One region of the Priestia sp. YIM B13489 genome, then DNA from elsewhere that is predicted to be linked to it. Evidence: riboswitches for the same ligand, from Rfam matches in the RefSeq annotation. Region 1 holds a riboswitch; the other holds the start of a gene.

Evidence for each region. Region 1 has a riboswitch for ZMP and ZTP ahead of ACFX4W_RS29120 (glutamate/serine transporter AimA). Riboswitches for the same ligand answer to the same signal wherever they lie in the genome.
Region 2: another riboswitch for ZMP and ZTP. It lies ahead of ACFX4W_RS12735 (phosphoglycerate dehydrogenase); the one in region 1 lies ahead of ACFX4W_RS29120 (glutamate/serine transporter AimA).

What each region holds. Positions count from the first base shown of each region.
Region 1 covers NZ_JBHZOQ010000053.1:4,521,606-4,529,072, reverse strand. The annotation lists gene ACFX4W_RS29140 (alanine/glycine:cation symporter family protein) at 1-975, shown strand, start outside; gene ACFX4W_RS29135 (sodium:solute symporter family protein) at 1,006-2,505, opposite strand; gene ACFX4W_RS29130 (DUF3311 domain-containing protein) at 2,505-2,708, opposite strand; gene ACFX4W_RS29125 (cupin domain-containing protein) at 3,086-3,685, opposite strand; ZMP/ZTP riboswitch at 4,071-4,149, shown strand; gene ACFX4W_RS29120 (glutamate/serine transporter AimA) at 4,206-5,801, shown strand; gene ACFX4W_RS29115 (DUF5105 domain-containing protein) at 5,984-7,030, shown strand; gene ACFX4W_RS29110 (acyl-CoA thioesterase) at 7,182-7,467, shown strand, end outside.
Region 2 covers NZ_JBHZOQ010000053.1:1,344,029-1,351,495, forward strand. The annotation lists gene ACFX4W_RS12720 (DUF817 domain-containing protein) at 1-541, shown strand, start outside; gene ACFX4W_RS12725 (tubby C-terminal domain-like protein) at 609-1,169, shown strand; gene htpG (molecular chaperone HtpG) at 1,200-3,077, opposite strand; ZMP/ZTP riboswitch at 3,288-3,366, shown strand; gene ACFX4W_RS12735 (phosphoglycerate dehydrogenase) at 3,535-4,734, shown strand; gene ACFX4W_RS12740 (hypothetical protein) at 4,858-5,319, shown strand; gene ACFX4W_RS12745 (DUF6143 family protein) at 5,560-6,105, shown strand; gene ACFX4W_RS12750 (hypothetical protein) at 6,902-7,051, shown strand; tRNA gene ACFX4W_RS12755 (tRNA-Ala) at 7,169-7,240, opposite strand; gene ACFX4W_RS12760 (HD domain-containing protein) at 7,347-7,467, opposite strand, start outside.

The sequences.
Region 1 (7,467 bases):
ATTACACTATCATTTGGCCTAGTGTTTAACGCTGTGCAGTCTAATACGATTACGCTAGCATTTGAGAACTCTTTTGGAACGAGCCGCTTGTTGGTTGGGATTATTATGACAGTTATATTTGCGGTAATTATTTTTGGCGGAATCAAACGCATCGCCAAGATATCGGAATACATCGTGGTCGTATTAGCCGTTTTATACATTGGAATGGCTCTGTTCATTATCTTTAAAAATATCGATCAAATGCCTGCGGTTCTATCTCTAATTGTGAAAAATGCATTTGGATTTGAACAGGCGCTTGGGGGGTCAATTGGTGCAACGTTAATCAACGGAGTAAAGCGCGGACTGTTTTCCAATGAAGCAGGAATGGGAAGTGCTCCCAACGCCGCGGCAACTGCAGTGACGAGCCATCCAGTTAAACAAGGTCTTATCCAAGCATTTGGTGTCTTGACGGATACACTCGTGATTTGTACAAGCACAGCATTTATCGTTCTCTTATCCCCCGCCTATAAGCAGGGACTAAGCGGCATTGAACTAACGCAAGCTTCTCTTAGTACCCATATTGGCTCTTGGGCATCAGGGTTTTTAGCTATCATGGTATTTCTATTTGCTTTTAGTACGCTAATTGGCAATTATTATTATGGAGAAACGAATATTGAGTTTTTAAATTCAAATAAGTTGTGGCTTTGGTCTTATCGTGTAGGTGTTTTAGCGATGGTTATTTTTGGATCGATCGCTCAGCTTCAGCTTGTATGGAATTTGGCAGACTTATTTATGGGGATGATGGTAGTCGTGAACTTGATTGCTATTTTTCTATTATCGAAAGTGGCATTTTCCGCCTTGCATGACTATACTGAGCAAAAAAAGGAAGGAAAAAATCCAGTCTTTTATAGAGATGCGTTAGAAAACAATCAAAATATCGAATGTTGGGAAAGAGAATCTGCTCCGCCCCCTTCTGAAAAAGAGAATATTATCTAAAAAAAGTTCAGCCAATTGGCTGAACTTTTTTTATGCGTTTTTCTTTAATTCAGTTTGCGCAGTGCCTTTAGAAAACAATGTTTCTTTCACGCCGTTAGTTGCTGCTTTTGTTTTGGCCGAAAAGATTGGATTTAAAATAACAACTACGAGTAAGTTAGATAATAATCCCCAGAATCCTTCATAAAGACCAAATGAATTTCCTGTGGCATGTACGGTAAACGTCACAACCAGCCCTACTACTAATCCAGCAATCGTACTTTCTTTCGATTGATTTCTCCAGAACAGACTGATAACGATAGCCGGGAAGATTTGTACCATACCGGATACCCCTAGTAACTGTAGGGAAACAAGTGCTTGAGGGAATAATAAACCGAATAAAAGTGCCAGTCCAATAACAACGAAAACCATCGAACGAGTAACCATTGTTAATGTTTTACCCTGTACATTTGGATTAATTAAATCTCTGAATATATTATTTGCAAATAAGTTAGACGCTCCGATAGCCATGATAGAACATGGAATTAATGAAGCAAGAGCAATCGTTGCATAAGCTAACCCTTGGCCAATGCCGCCATATGAATATTGAATTAAGGTTAATAATGCTAATCTAGGATCCGTTGTATCTTGAGGTAATACTTGATAAGCAATAAATCCTAAGAAGATGACTAGAATTAAAACAATATTGTAAAGCGGTAAGAAAATAGCATTTTTACGAAGCGAATCTGCACTTTTAGCAGTGAAAACACCTGTAGCAGCGTGGGCCCACATGAATAAAGCTAAAGCAGATACGAGTGATGCTGTAATAAACCATGGAATGCCTTTAGGTCCTTGTGTTGGGATCGTTAATAGCTGAGGTGAATCCTTTGCAACATTGTCGATCATGTTGCCCCAGCTTCCAAAATGCATAATTGGCAGAGAAACAACCATAAATAACATAATCGCCCATACTAAAATATCTTTAATAATTGCCGTATATGTGGGACCTTTAATTCCGCTGAAAAAGGTATAAAGAGCCACAAGAAAGAATGAAAGAATAACGACTGCTTTTACGTTAATGTAGCCAGTTCCTGCAACGCGAAGAGTATCTTGAATACCGCTAAGCTGAAGATCAATATATGGAATGAGCATCAATACACCTACTATAGCAATTAAAGAGGAGAGAAATTTACTGCTAAAACGTTCTCTGGCATAATCAGCAAGCGTAGTAAGTTTGTGCTTTTTAGCAACAGTCCAAAGCTTTGGAAGAAAAAAGTATGAAATTAAAAAGGCTAAAACAGAGTAAGGAATAGCAAAAAATGCGATGCTTCCCCCCTGATAAGCTGTACTTGTAAGACCTAGGAATGTATAAGCAGTATATAAATCTGCTCCTACTAAAAGCCAGACGAGCAGGCTTCCAAAACGTCTTCCACCTACAGCCCACTCTTCAACTGAGCTTCTAGATGATTTGTCACGTCCCGCTATAAAGCCAATTGCGATAACGACAAGAACAATTGCTGATGTGATTAAAAGTGCGGTTAAATTTCCTTGCATTATTCAATGTCCCCCCAAGATTTTTGTAAACGATAAATGATAAATGTACACACAGGCGTTAAGAAGACCCATAAAAATAACCATAAATGCAAAAGAGGTAATCCAAAAATAATTGGATGAATGTTATTTACAAAAGGTAAAAAAACGAATTGAGCAATAAATGGAATGATGAATAAAATAAAAATTATGAATTTTCTGTTCAATTTTACTCCTCCTACTAAAAATTTATCTAACAATGTTCACTATGATAGCAAGTCTGACATGGTAAAGCAATAAGTTTTTTGAAAATTTCGTTATAATCTATGGAAATTTTTTTAGAAAAACAAAAAAGAGGTTATGGTGGGAGTATATTTGAAATGATTACGAAGGAAAAAAAGGGGGATAATCTAAGCGAAGTTGCTCTTGAAGCAAAAAGAGAACGGTAAAGAAGAAATTTAGTTTTGACCGGGAAGTTTTTATTATTTCGCTGAGATAAAGTATATTGCTATTGCATCATAAGAAAAGAATTTGTATGTTCAAATAGAGATTCATGGAAAGAATAAAACAGAGCAAATAAAAAAACTAGACAATAAGTGCTTGTCTAGTTCCACCACTCTGTCAGTGGTCCTTTGTCGCCATAAACAGGATCTGTTGTAGGAATAGGTACTTGTGCAATTTCATCAAATACGTGAGGGCGATCAGTTTGTTTTCCTGTTCTTAAATTGTAATCCATGCCCTCTGGATAAGCTCCAACCACTTTAAAATCAGCAGTTGACTGCAGACGCATATGCCCTGTTCCTGCAGGAAGTACGAGCACATCGCCAGCATGCACCACGATATTTTCCCCCATATGTCCACCTAGTTTTAAACGTGCAGATCCGCTAATTACACCTAGTGCTTCATGAGAATTACTGTGGTAATGGTGAAAATCATGTATGCCGCCTACCCAGCTGTTTTTCCAGTTGTGAGAATTAAAAATGCTCTCCACTTTCTCTTTCTTACTAATAAATACGTGTTCATACAACAAAACTGGAAGACGAGGGTGATTTGGAATGGTTCCGTCGTCATCAAAATAAAGAACTTTTACATTTGCATAATTCATAAGCATCCCTCTAACAATCTTTTTTCGTAATTTTCCCTGTTTTGCGCTTGCGTAAACAGAGAAGTTTGCTCGAAGTACTTCATTTGTTGCGAAGTGCATGATATGTAGGTTTTAACGTTTTCCTAAAAGAAGTCTCCCACTTCAAGCGTAGCTAAGCGGTGGGCAGTTCACTTTAGTATCTTTTCTTCATATTGTATATAAGTAAAGGGTCTAGTGCAAGAATTCTATGGATATATAGCTGTTAATTCTTATTATGTAAATGAATATTATATATTAATATAATTTTTATAAGGTAATCTGCTCGTGGAGTAAAAGAATCAAACAACAAGAAAGGTTAGGATTTTAGTTGTTTTTTGTAATTAAAAAGAGATTTCAGAAGTTTTATTCGGAATTTTACGAATAATTTATTATCTTTATAAAAGTAATGTAAACATTTTTGTGTATTGAGTAATAGAAATGAATGTTATATACTGATAAAAAATATATTCCTATATGTGACTGGCGCAACATGGATGACCATGGGGGAGCATATAGCGTATAAGCCGCGCGCCTGGGCAAACACTTGAGAAAATTCCGCAAGTGTTTTTTTTATTTTCCTAGGGAAGAGGAGTAGATTTGGATGAGCAATATGCAAAGGAAGATGGGAACATTTGCTTTAACCATGACAGGCATAGGTTCGATTATCGGTTCAGGGTGGCTGTTTGGAGCATGGAAAGCAGCTCAAATTGCGGGACCCGCGGCTATTTTTTCATGGGTTATTGGAATGGTGGTTATTTTGACCATTGCCCTATCATATGCTGAACTGGGCGCGATGTTTCCACAAGCAGGAGGGATGGTTAAATATCCTCAGTATTCACACGGATCATTTATTGGTTTTTTGGCTGCTTGGGCTAACTGGATTTCAATCGCTTCAACGATAACAGTGGAGGCTATTGCATCTGTGCAATATATGAGTACTTGGCCGTGGAAGTGGGCTCGCTGGACTCATGAATTGGTAGACAATGGCATTTTAACGTCCAAGGGGTTGGCAGTTGCGTCTTTGTTATTATTCGTTTACTTTTTTGTGAACTATTGGACGGTAAATCTCTTTGCGAAAGCAAACTCATTTATTACGATTGTTAAATTAATTATTCCTGGTTTAACGGCAGGGGCTTTATTTTTCGCTGGTTTTCATAGTGGAAACTTTTCAAGTGAGCATGGGGTTGCCCCTTATGGGTGGGCCAGTGTTTTAACGGCAGTGGCAACATCAGGTATTGTGTTTGCATTTAATGGGTTTCAAAGTCCTGTAAATATGGCAGGAGAAGCAAAATCACCTAATAAATCGATTCCGATAGCTGTAATTGGTTCAATTTTTATTGCAGGAATTGTATACATTATATTGCAAATTGTCTTTATCGGAGCAGTAAGTCCGTCATCAATTGCTGATGGATGGAATCATTTGAATTTTAATTCTCCTTTTGCTGATTTAGCGATTGCGCTTGGAATTAACTGGCTAACAATTGTGTTATACGCAGACGCATTTGTTTCTCCTTCCGGCACAGGTGCTACATATACGGCAACTACTTCTAGAATGTTATACGGGATGCAGCAAAATGGATACTTGCCAAAGATATTTGGTACTCTTCATCCACTTTACAATGTCCCGCGCCCAGCTATGTGGCTGAATTTAGCAGCTTGCTTCTTGTTTCTCTTTTTATTTAGAGGATGGGGTGTCTTAGCAGAAGTGATCTCAGTAGCGACGCTTATCTCTTATATTATGGGTCCTGTAGCGCTTATAACATTAAGAAAAACGGCTTCACACTTTTACCGTCCATTTTATTTAAAAGGGGCATCAGTTATTGCGCCATGCGGCTTCGTTTTTGCTTCCTTGACGCTTTACTGGGCAAGGTGGCCACTTACAGGTGAAGTGATCTTTATTATGGCAATTGGCCTGCCTGTTTATTTTTATTACCAAGCGAAAAATAAATGGGTGGGCTTTAAAAAAGAATTTTTAACCGGGGCTTGGATGCTTATCTATTTAGCGTGCATGATTTTTATTTCCTACATAGGAAGCGAAAAATTCGGAGGCAAAAATATTTTGCCTTTCGGATGGGATATGCTAGTGATTGCTTGCGTATCATTAGCTTTTTATTACTGGGGAATTAAAAGCGGCAAATCTAACCGATATATGAAAGAAGCTGAACAAATCAATCAAGAAAATTTTAAATCTAAATAAAAAAACACGAGCCCGTGCTCGTGTTTTTTTATTTAGGTCAGTGGAGAATTTAGACTTAGTTTTTATCAAAATATTGTAAAAAATATAGATTTTAAGGTTTAAGTATTTATACAGGGGGAACCTTTATTTGGGATAAAGTTCTAAAAAAACAAAATAAAGGGGATTGGGAAGCTGTGAAAAAAATGAATGTTTTGGCTTTGGCTTTTGTACTTATGCTAGTATTAGCGGCTTGCAACAGTTCTAAGGAAACGGGAGGATCCACTTCGGCTAAAAATAAGACGATTGAAGCATCCATTGACAGCGCTTCTTACATTTTAGTAGATAGTGATGAAGGAGCTACAAGTGAAGAAAAAGGGCTGTTGAAAGTTGATTTAAAAGTGAAAAATGTATCCAAAAACAGTATATCTTTATCAGATTATGACGGTGTGTATTTATACGAAGGAGATGAACAGCTGTCTCCAAAAACGGGAGTGAACAGTCGTGAGCTTGGACTAGAAAGCAGTGCATCTGACAAGATTGGCGCTGGAAAGCAAAAAAAATTAACATTTGTCTTTGAAGTCAAAAAAGATAAAAAGTACAAAATTGGGCTTCAGCCAAAATCATCTGATTATGATGAAGAAATCGACGAAGTGACATTAACACTGGATACGAAAAAATACGCCAAAAGCTATAATAAGCTGCAAGACCCAGAAAAAGCTCTGCAAGCTTACACAGAAGTCCTTTACTTAAACAAAGAAAACGTAGACTATGATAAATATGTAACAGCAGATAAAACAGCTGTCATAGAAGAACAGAAAAAAGCGTTTAATGAGGAATTAAAAGGTGCGTTTTCTAACAGTTTAACCGACAAAGCAAAAAAAGATTTTTTTAACATGTATAAAGATGTTTTAAAAGAAAAAGCAAGCGTGAAAACAAATGTGATTGCGAATGCAAATAATAAAGCCGTAGTAGAAGTGGAGTACACTACTCTTGATTTATCAGACTTATATTCATACGTATCGCAGCTTAAGCGAGCATACACAGATGAAACGAAAGATTACGATACAGAACACTCTGAAGAGTTTGTGGCTTCTAAATTCAAAGATATTGTAAATGAATTAGAAACGAAAGAAGGAAGGCGTCCCCTACGAATTTTTATGGTGAAAGAAGATGAGAAATGGACTGTAAAATCAAGTGACCTATACAGTGATTCTTTAGGTAAAACGTTTGGATCAAGCTATATTCGATAGACAAAAAAGAGAAGAATTTTTCTTCTCTTTTTTGTTTTCTGTAAATAAATCAACGAGCTTTTTGTAAAGCTAAATTTATCAAAATATGCTAGTATAGGTTCATTCATTCTTTTATTCTTATTATGATAGGCATCAATGGAGGTTCTTACTAATGAAAGCAAATTATTGTAAAGATACAAAGGCAGTTCGAACGAGCCGCATTTTTCCTAATGATATTAATAATCACAATACGTTATTTGGCGGAAAGTTAATGAGTGATATTGATATGATTGCGTCCATTTCAGCTTATCGTCACAGTCGTACAGAGTGTGTGACAGCTTCAGCAGACTCTATTCATTTTCTGCACCCTATTACGCCTCAGGATTCTGTATGTTTGGAGTCATACGTATCATGGGCAGGTCGTTCATCCATGGAAGTGTTTGTGAAAGTGATTAAAG
Region 2 (7,467 bases), 3.2 Mb from region 1:
ATGGAGCTATCCAGAAAAAGCTTTCACTAAAGTCTGGGGAGTTCCACTGTACAGCGGATTTATGTATGCTAGTGTAGCTAGCTACATGTGCCAAGTGTGGAGAAGGCTTGAATTAAAGCTTACGAATTGGCCTTCTACGTGGATTGTCAGTATACTAAGTATGGCTATTTACCTTAATTTTTTCACGCATCATTTTATTTACGACTTCCGCTGGTTTTTAAAACTTTTTACTTTACTTATTTTTTATCGAACTTTTGTATATTTTACGGTTAACAAACGTACATATCGCATGCCTTTAGTATTGTCTTTTGTACTGATTGGCTTTTTCATTTGGATCGCTGAAAATATCGCAACATTTTTCGGGGCATGGCAGTATCCAGATCAACAGCAGCAGTGGACAATGGTTCATATAAGTAAAATTAGCTCTTGGCTTCTTCTTGTGATTGTTAGTTTCTTGATTGTTGCTTTACTAAAGCATTTAAAAGAAAATCAAAACCAATTTAAACAAAGGGAGAAATCAAAAGAAACAAATGAAATATAGAAACATAGAAACATAACTATGTACATACACGCTATTAATATGAAGTGCAGAATCTTTGGAGGCCTATATGCAAGAATATATTTTTTACCTTCCCTATTTTAAATCAGCGGGAAAGACCGTAGCAGTTACAAATGAAAATGGAGAAAACGTCGGACAGCTTAAGAGAATGCATAAAAATATGTGGACGAAAAGTATTGATTTTTTAACTCGTGATGGACTTCCAGTGTTAGATTCTATTTCTTGGTTTCCTATCTTTTCCTGCGGCTTAAAGGTACATTTACAAGTTCAATGGGAAGGAAGAACGGTGTTTATTGATCACGTGAAAAAACACCGGTGGGTGATAAAAGAAAATGGAAAAACAGTGGGGCATCTATTAGGTAAAGGACTAATTAAAAACGGAGGAGCACAAGAAATTAGATGGGGAAATAACGTCTACATGTTAAGCAGTCATGAAGCTATAGAGGAAGCGTGTATTTTTAATCAAAAAAGAGAAAAAGTCGCAGAGTTTAAATCAGACCTTTTTCATTTTAAAGAAGGCAAACACTCAATAAGAGTAACAGAAGAACTGCCCGTACCCATTTTTATCGCTTCTTACTATATAACTACTTTTATTATGCCATACATATAATCAGGCGCAGAATGATTCTGCGCCTGATTTTTATATCATGATTTTACAAATATCATTTGTGAATTTAACGGGATCACTAATAGATAAGCCTTCAATTAGAAGAGCTTGGTTATATAATAAATTTGTATAAAGGTCTAATTTCCCTTTATCATTTTCAAATGCATCTTTTAAAGAAGCGAATACATCATGATTTACGTTAATTTCTAACACTTTTTCTGCTTTTACATGCTGATTGTCAGGCATAGCACTTAAAATTTTCTCCATTTCAATCGTTACTTCACCATCAGCTGATAAGCAAACGGGATGTGTTTTTAAACGTTTAGACGCGCGCACATCTCCTATTTTTCCCCCCAAAGCTTTTTTCATATAGTCAAATAGCTCTTTATTTTCTCTTTCCTCAGACTCATTGAGCTGTTCTTCTTCTGCTTCAATCCCTAAGTCACTGCTTGAAACAGATTTAAATTCTTTTTCTTCGTACGTCATTAACATTTTAATCGCAAATTCATCGATATCTTCTGTAAAATATAGAATTTCGTAACCTTTATCTGCAACCAATTCTGCTTGAGGAAGCTTTTCAATTCGGTCGTACGATTCGCCTGATGCATAATAGATATACCTTTGATCCTCAGGCATGCGCGATACATATTCGTCTAGTGTTACGAGCTTTTTCTCTGTAGAAGAATAGAATAAAAGCAGGTCTTTTAATACGTCTTTGTTGCTGCCAAAGTCACTGTAAACACCGTACTTCAGCTGGCGGCCAAATGATTCATAAAACTTCTCGTACTTTTCACGTTCGTTTTTAAGTAAGCTTTTTAATTCATTTTTGATTTTCTTGCCGATGTTTTTGGCAATCAGCTGAAGCTGTCGGTCTTGCTGCAAAATTTCACGTGAAATATTAAGAGATAAATCTTCAGAATCTACCATACCTTTTACAAAGCTAAAGTAATCTGGAAGAAGATCTGCACATTTATTCATAATTAAGACGCCGTTTGAATACAGTTCAAGCCCTTTTTCAAATTCTTTTGAGTAGTAATCAAACGGACTATTTTCTGGAATAAATAAAATGGCATTGTAGCGAATCGTTCCATCCACATTAATATGAAGGTGAGTGAGCGGTTTATCAAATCCGTAGCGCTTTTCTGAATAAAACTGCTCATAGTCTTCTGAAGTCAATTCATTTTTATTTTTCTTCCAGATCGGTACGATACTGTTGATAACTTGCTCTTCTGTATAATCTTCTAGCTCGTTATCAGAACCTTCTTTAGGACGTTTTTCCGTTATGTCCATTTTAATCGGGTAGCGGATAAAGTCTGAATACTTTTTAATAATCTCTTTTAAACGATAATCTTCTAGATACTCATCATATGTTTCATCTTCTGTATTTTCTTTAATTTTTAAAATAATTTGAGTCCCAACCGTTTCTTTTTCGCAAGGTTCGATTGTATAGCCATCAGCACCAGTAGATTCCCATTTATAGGCTTCATCGCTGCCTAACGCTTTACTAATCACGGTCACGACATCTGCCACCATGAACGCTGCGTAAAACCCAACGCCGAATTGGCCGATAATCGTGTGCCCGTCCTTTGTTTCATTTTCGTTTTTAAACGCAAGGGAACCGCTTCGCGCAATTGTGCCCAAGCTGCTTTCAAGCTCTTCTTGCGTCATGCCAATTCCAGTATCCGTAATGGTTAAGGTACGGTTAGTTTTATCTGGTGTTACTTTTATGTAATAGCTTTCTTTGTTAAAACGCAAGGAGTCGTCTGTTAAGGCTTTGTAATAAATTTTATCGATTGCATCACTTGAATTTGATAGAAGTTCTCTCAAAAATACTTCTTTTTGAGAATAGATGGAATTAATCATCATCTCTAATAATCGCTTTGATTCAGCTTTGAATTCTTTTTTTGACATAAGAAATTCTCCTTTCCAAATAGGGCTTATAAAACAATTAGCACTTGAGTGGATAGAGTGCTAATCACTCTTCTTATTTAACATGTATTAGGGTATTTGTCAATATATTAGGAGATTCGCTAAAGAGATTAAAAATTAGACTGAAAAAAGCAAACTTTTAAAAAAAGGTTGAACGTTCTGAAAGAGTTTGCTAGAATATACTTAATTTCAAAGACTATATGTGACTGGCGAAACGCGGATAACCGTGAGGAAGCATATAGTGACGTAGCCGTTCGCCTGGGCAGAGGTAAGGGATTAATACATATCTCTTACCTCTTTCTGTTTAGGGGGAGAGGATATAGAAGTTATCACATATGTAGGCTAAAAAACCAGACTTTTTAAAAAATTAAAAATGAAGTTCCTTTATCCAAAGGTAAAAACATGTAAAACTACGATGATAATCAGAGGAGAGTACAAAATGAGCACATTAACATTAAAAAAAGTACAAACAATCAAAACATTAAACAACATTGCACAAAAAGGTCTAAATGTTTTTAATCAAGAAGGTTATCAAATTGACAACGACAGCGAAAGTCCAGATGCGATTGTCGTGCGTAGCTTTAACATGCACAGCATGGCATTTGACCAAAATTTAAAAGCTATTGCACGAGCTGGAGCAGGGGTTAATAATATACCGGTGGACGCTTGCACGGAGCAAGGTATCGTTGTATTTAATACGCCAGGAGCTAATGCAAACGCAGTAAAAGAAATGGTTTTAACTACAATTATGGCTTCTTCTCGTAACTTATTTGCTGGAGTTGAATGGACAAAAGGATTGGATGGCCAAGGTGATCAAATTCCTAAGTTAGTTGAAGCAGGTAAAAAACAGTTTGTTGGGAAAGAAATCAAAGGTAAAACGTTAGGCGTTATTGGTTTAGGTGCAATTGGTGCTCTTGTAGCAAACGATGCGCTTGATTTAGATATGGACGTAATTGGTTTTGATCCATTCATTTCTGTTAATACAGCTTGGAATTTGTCTCGCAACGTACAGCGTGCAATGTCTCTAGAAGAACTATTTGCAGCATCTGACTATATTACGGTTCACGTTCCATTAACGGACGATACAAAAGGTGTTTTCAATAAAGAAACGTTTAGCATCATGAAACCTGATGTTCATATTTTGAACTTCTCACGCGGTGAGCTTGTAAACGAAGAAGATATGAAAGCTGCTCTTGAAAGTGGAAAAGTTGGAAGATACATTACAGATTTCCCAAATCAAAATGTCTTGAACATGAAAAATGTTGTGCCAATTCCTCATCTAGGGGCATCAACTCAAGAATCAGAAGAAAACTGTGCGGTAATGGCAGCACGTCAAGTGAAAAATTTCTTAGAAACAGGAAACGTTAAAAACTCAGTGAACTTCCCGAATGCATCTCTTCCTTACACTGGGAAAAAACGCGTAGCTGCTTTCCATCACAACGTGCCGAATATGGTAGGACAACTTACGCAAGTATTCTCAAACTACAATTTAAACATCGCAGATATGGTGAACAGAAGCCGCGGTGAATATGCGTATACAATGATCGATATTGACAATCAAGTAAGTGACGAGATTGTGCCTGAGCTAGAAGAAAAAATCGGTCAAATTGAAGGAATTATTACAAGTCGTATTATCTAATTTGGTTCCCATCATATTTTAGTGTTACAGCCCTAACTTAGAAAAGTTAGGGCTGTTTTTACATGGTGTTTACCTCATATCAATTCCTTCATTCTCATAGCATATAGAAATACCTTTAAAGAGGTGAACGTTTTGTCAGGAGAACTGATAGGAATTTTGATAGGGTCGCTCATCGCGCTGGCAGGAACATTCATTACGTCTGTTGTAGCTATAGTGATGTCGAAAGAGCAATACAAACAAGAGCTTCGCAAAGCATTTATCCAAAAGAAAGTTGATGCCTATACCCATGTGTGTCAAGTTATTCTAGCTATAAAAAACGATTTACTTACAAAAACTGTTTCTTCAGCTGGCTTAAACTGGACGGCTCAATCTATTAACAAAATAGCAGATGTGTGTATTACGGAAGGGCTATGGATCGATGAAGAAGACAGCAAAAAGCTGGAGGTTCTGCAGAAGCAACTTTCAAAATTTGTATTTGATGAAATAGAACTGTCTAGACATGATATTCTCACAGCCTGTTATGAAATTGTTGAATATTGCGAAAAAAAGGTAAGGATTCTTCATTCTATGACTACAAAAGAATAGGTGATTACTACTTTAAGAAGTGATAGTAGAAGTATTAAAAAAGCATCGGAATATAAAGTCAAAAAACAATCCGTTTATACACCAGCAGTCGACGAGGGCATTAAGCGATAGGAAAAGATAGGCTCAGTACCGGGTCTATCTTTTTGCGTTTATATAAAGATTAAATATATTTCTAAATGCATGTGTCCAAGCATTTATAGAAAAACTTCATAAAATATAGTACAGAAAGGAGATGATTGTATGTCGAATTACGAGTCGAGTAAACCTTATATTAAAGCCGTTAATATACCTAATCCTTTATATCAATCTTTAAAAGGAGACTATTTTGTCGGACAAACTGAGCCTATTCGTTTTGGTGGAAATAGAAATGCTTGGGGCGGGTTAGTTAACCCTTCCGGCTCCGGAGTAGATTTATTTGTGAATGCTTTTACTATCACTAACTATTCCAACGAACCTTTTACTGCTGAAATTTGGTTTAATTCTATCCCGCCTGGAAAAGGAACAACTTCAGATAATGTGAGTCCAGCAAATACTACAATACGTTCAAAGCCAAAAGGGAAAATTAAATTTGCAGAAATGGTAAAAGGCTTTCCTACCAAAGGGGTAAACGTATTTAACCGTGTTGTTCCGCCGAAAAGTACATTAGTAAGTGATGAAGATGGAAAATTTATCTTTCCAAACAACGGTTCATACGTTATTTTCCTAGTTTCTCCGGGAAATAAAGAAATTAAAGCTGAAATTGCATATGGATGGTTTGAAAAAAACGTAAGAAGGACTGTTAACTGAATAGGTCTTAGCGATTGTATGAGAAGTGTATGAGCTATTTCATACAGTTCTTAACAAACAGTAAGTGTTTATGAAAAGAACTTTGCAGCAGCATACAAAGTTCTTTTTTATAGCTTGCGTTTTTTCGTTTGATTGTGGATATCACCCAAGAAAAACAAAGCAAGCAAAAGGATAATTCCAACTACACAAACCATTTGAATGGTATTTAAGGATGTTGATAACTAAGGGATTAAAGCGATAATACATAAAACTAAGCTACCTAGTACAATAGCAAAACGAATAACAAAGACGACTGTTATAGAACGAATGCCACATACAGCTGATATACTAATCACTTCTTTGTAGAATGAAATAACTTTTTTGTCCAGGGTATAAGCATGCTTAACATCTCACGTTAATGTCTACATTCACATTATCTTAAGTTTCAATTCATACTGGCTTCATATAAATTAATCATACTGAATGTATTAATGAAAGATATGAGGTGGAACAATGTTAAAAAAGCTTTTTAAACTATTTACACAAGAAACCGAGATATCTAAAGATAAAGAAGTAGATCTCCACGAAGAGAACGATTTTAACGAAGTTTGTGATGATCATTTCATTATAGATGAGTATTAGAAACCCTATAAAATGCTGCGGAATTTAAAGAATTGATTGAGTATATCCGTATAACCAGTAATTGCACAAGGGTCGTAAAGGTATACTTTTACGGCGGATTAATATTGATGAATTGCTTTTTACATGAAACAATGTGAAAAAAATGGGCATCCTAGAAGCAAAAGGAGGGGATAGAATGGGTAAAGAACCAAATGATGAAACAAGTGAAGGGCTGAATCAGCTTTTTGAAATCATCAATGCAAAAGGCGACGAGGGCGAACTTAGAGAAATTGTCAGCAGGAGCAGTGAAAAGAATAATCATAAAAATCATGAGGATCAATCGTAAAAAGAAAATAAAAAACCTCTTCATGGAAATCATGAAGAGGTCAGATGAAATAGTATTGCAACCATTCCATCCTGCATAGTTTTAAAGCGTTTTAAACTCTTGATACGACTGGTTTTATGGAACTGATGGGATTCGAACCCACGACCCCTTGTCTGCCAGACAAGTATTCTCCCACTGAACTACAGTCCCGATTATGTAGAGCCTTTATTGCGTGTTGACTCTACTATATTTTAATACGTATGCAGCGCGTTCGCAATAGTTATTTTCAGTGTTTTCTAATTTCTTCATATGAATATTAACTTCTAAAAAAATCGTTTACTTCTTGTTTATACGTATAAAAAAAACTTGGAATTTGGCTTGGTTCCAATCCTTGTGCAGCGTATTTGCTAATGGATTCGTAGTACCATTTCTGCTTT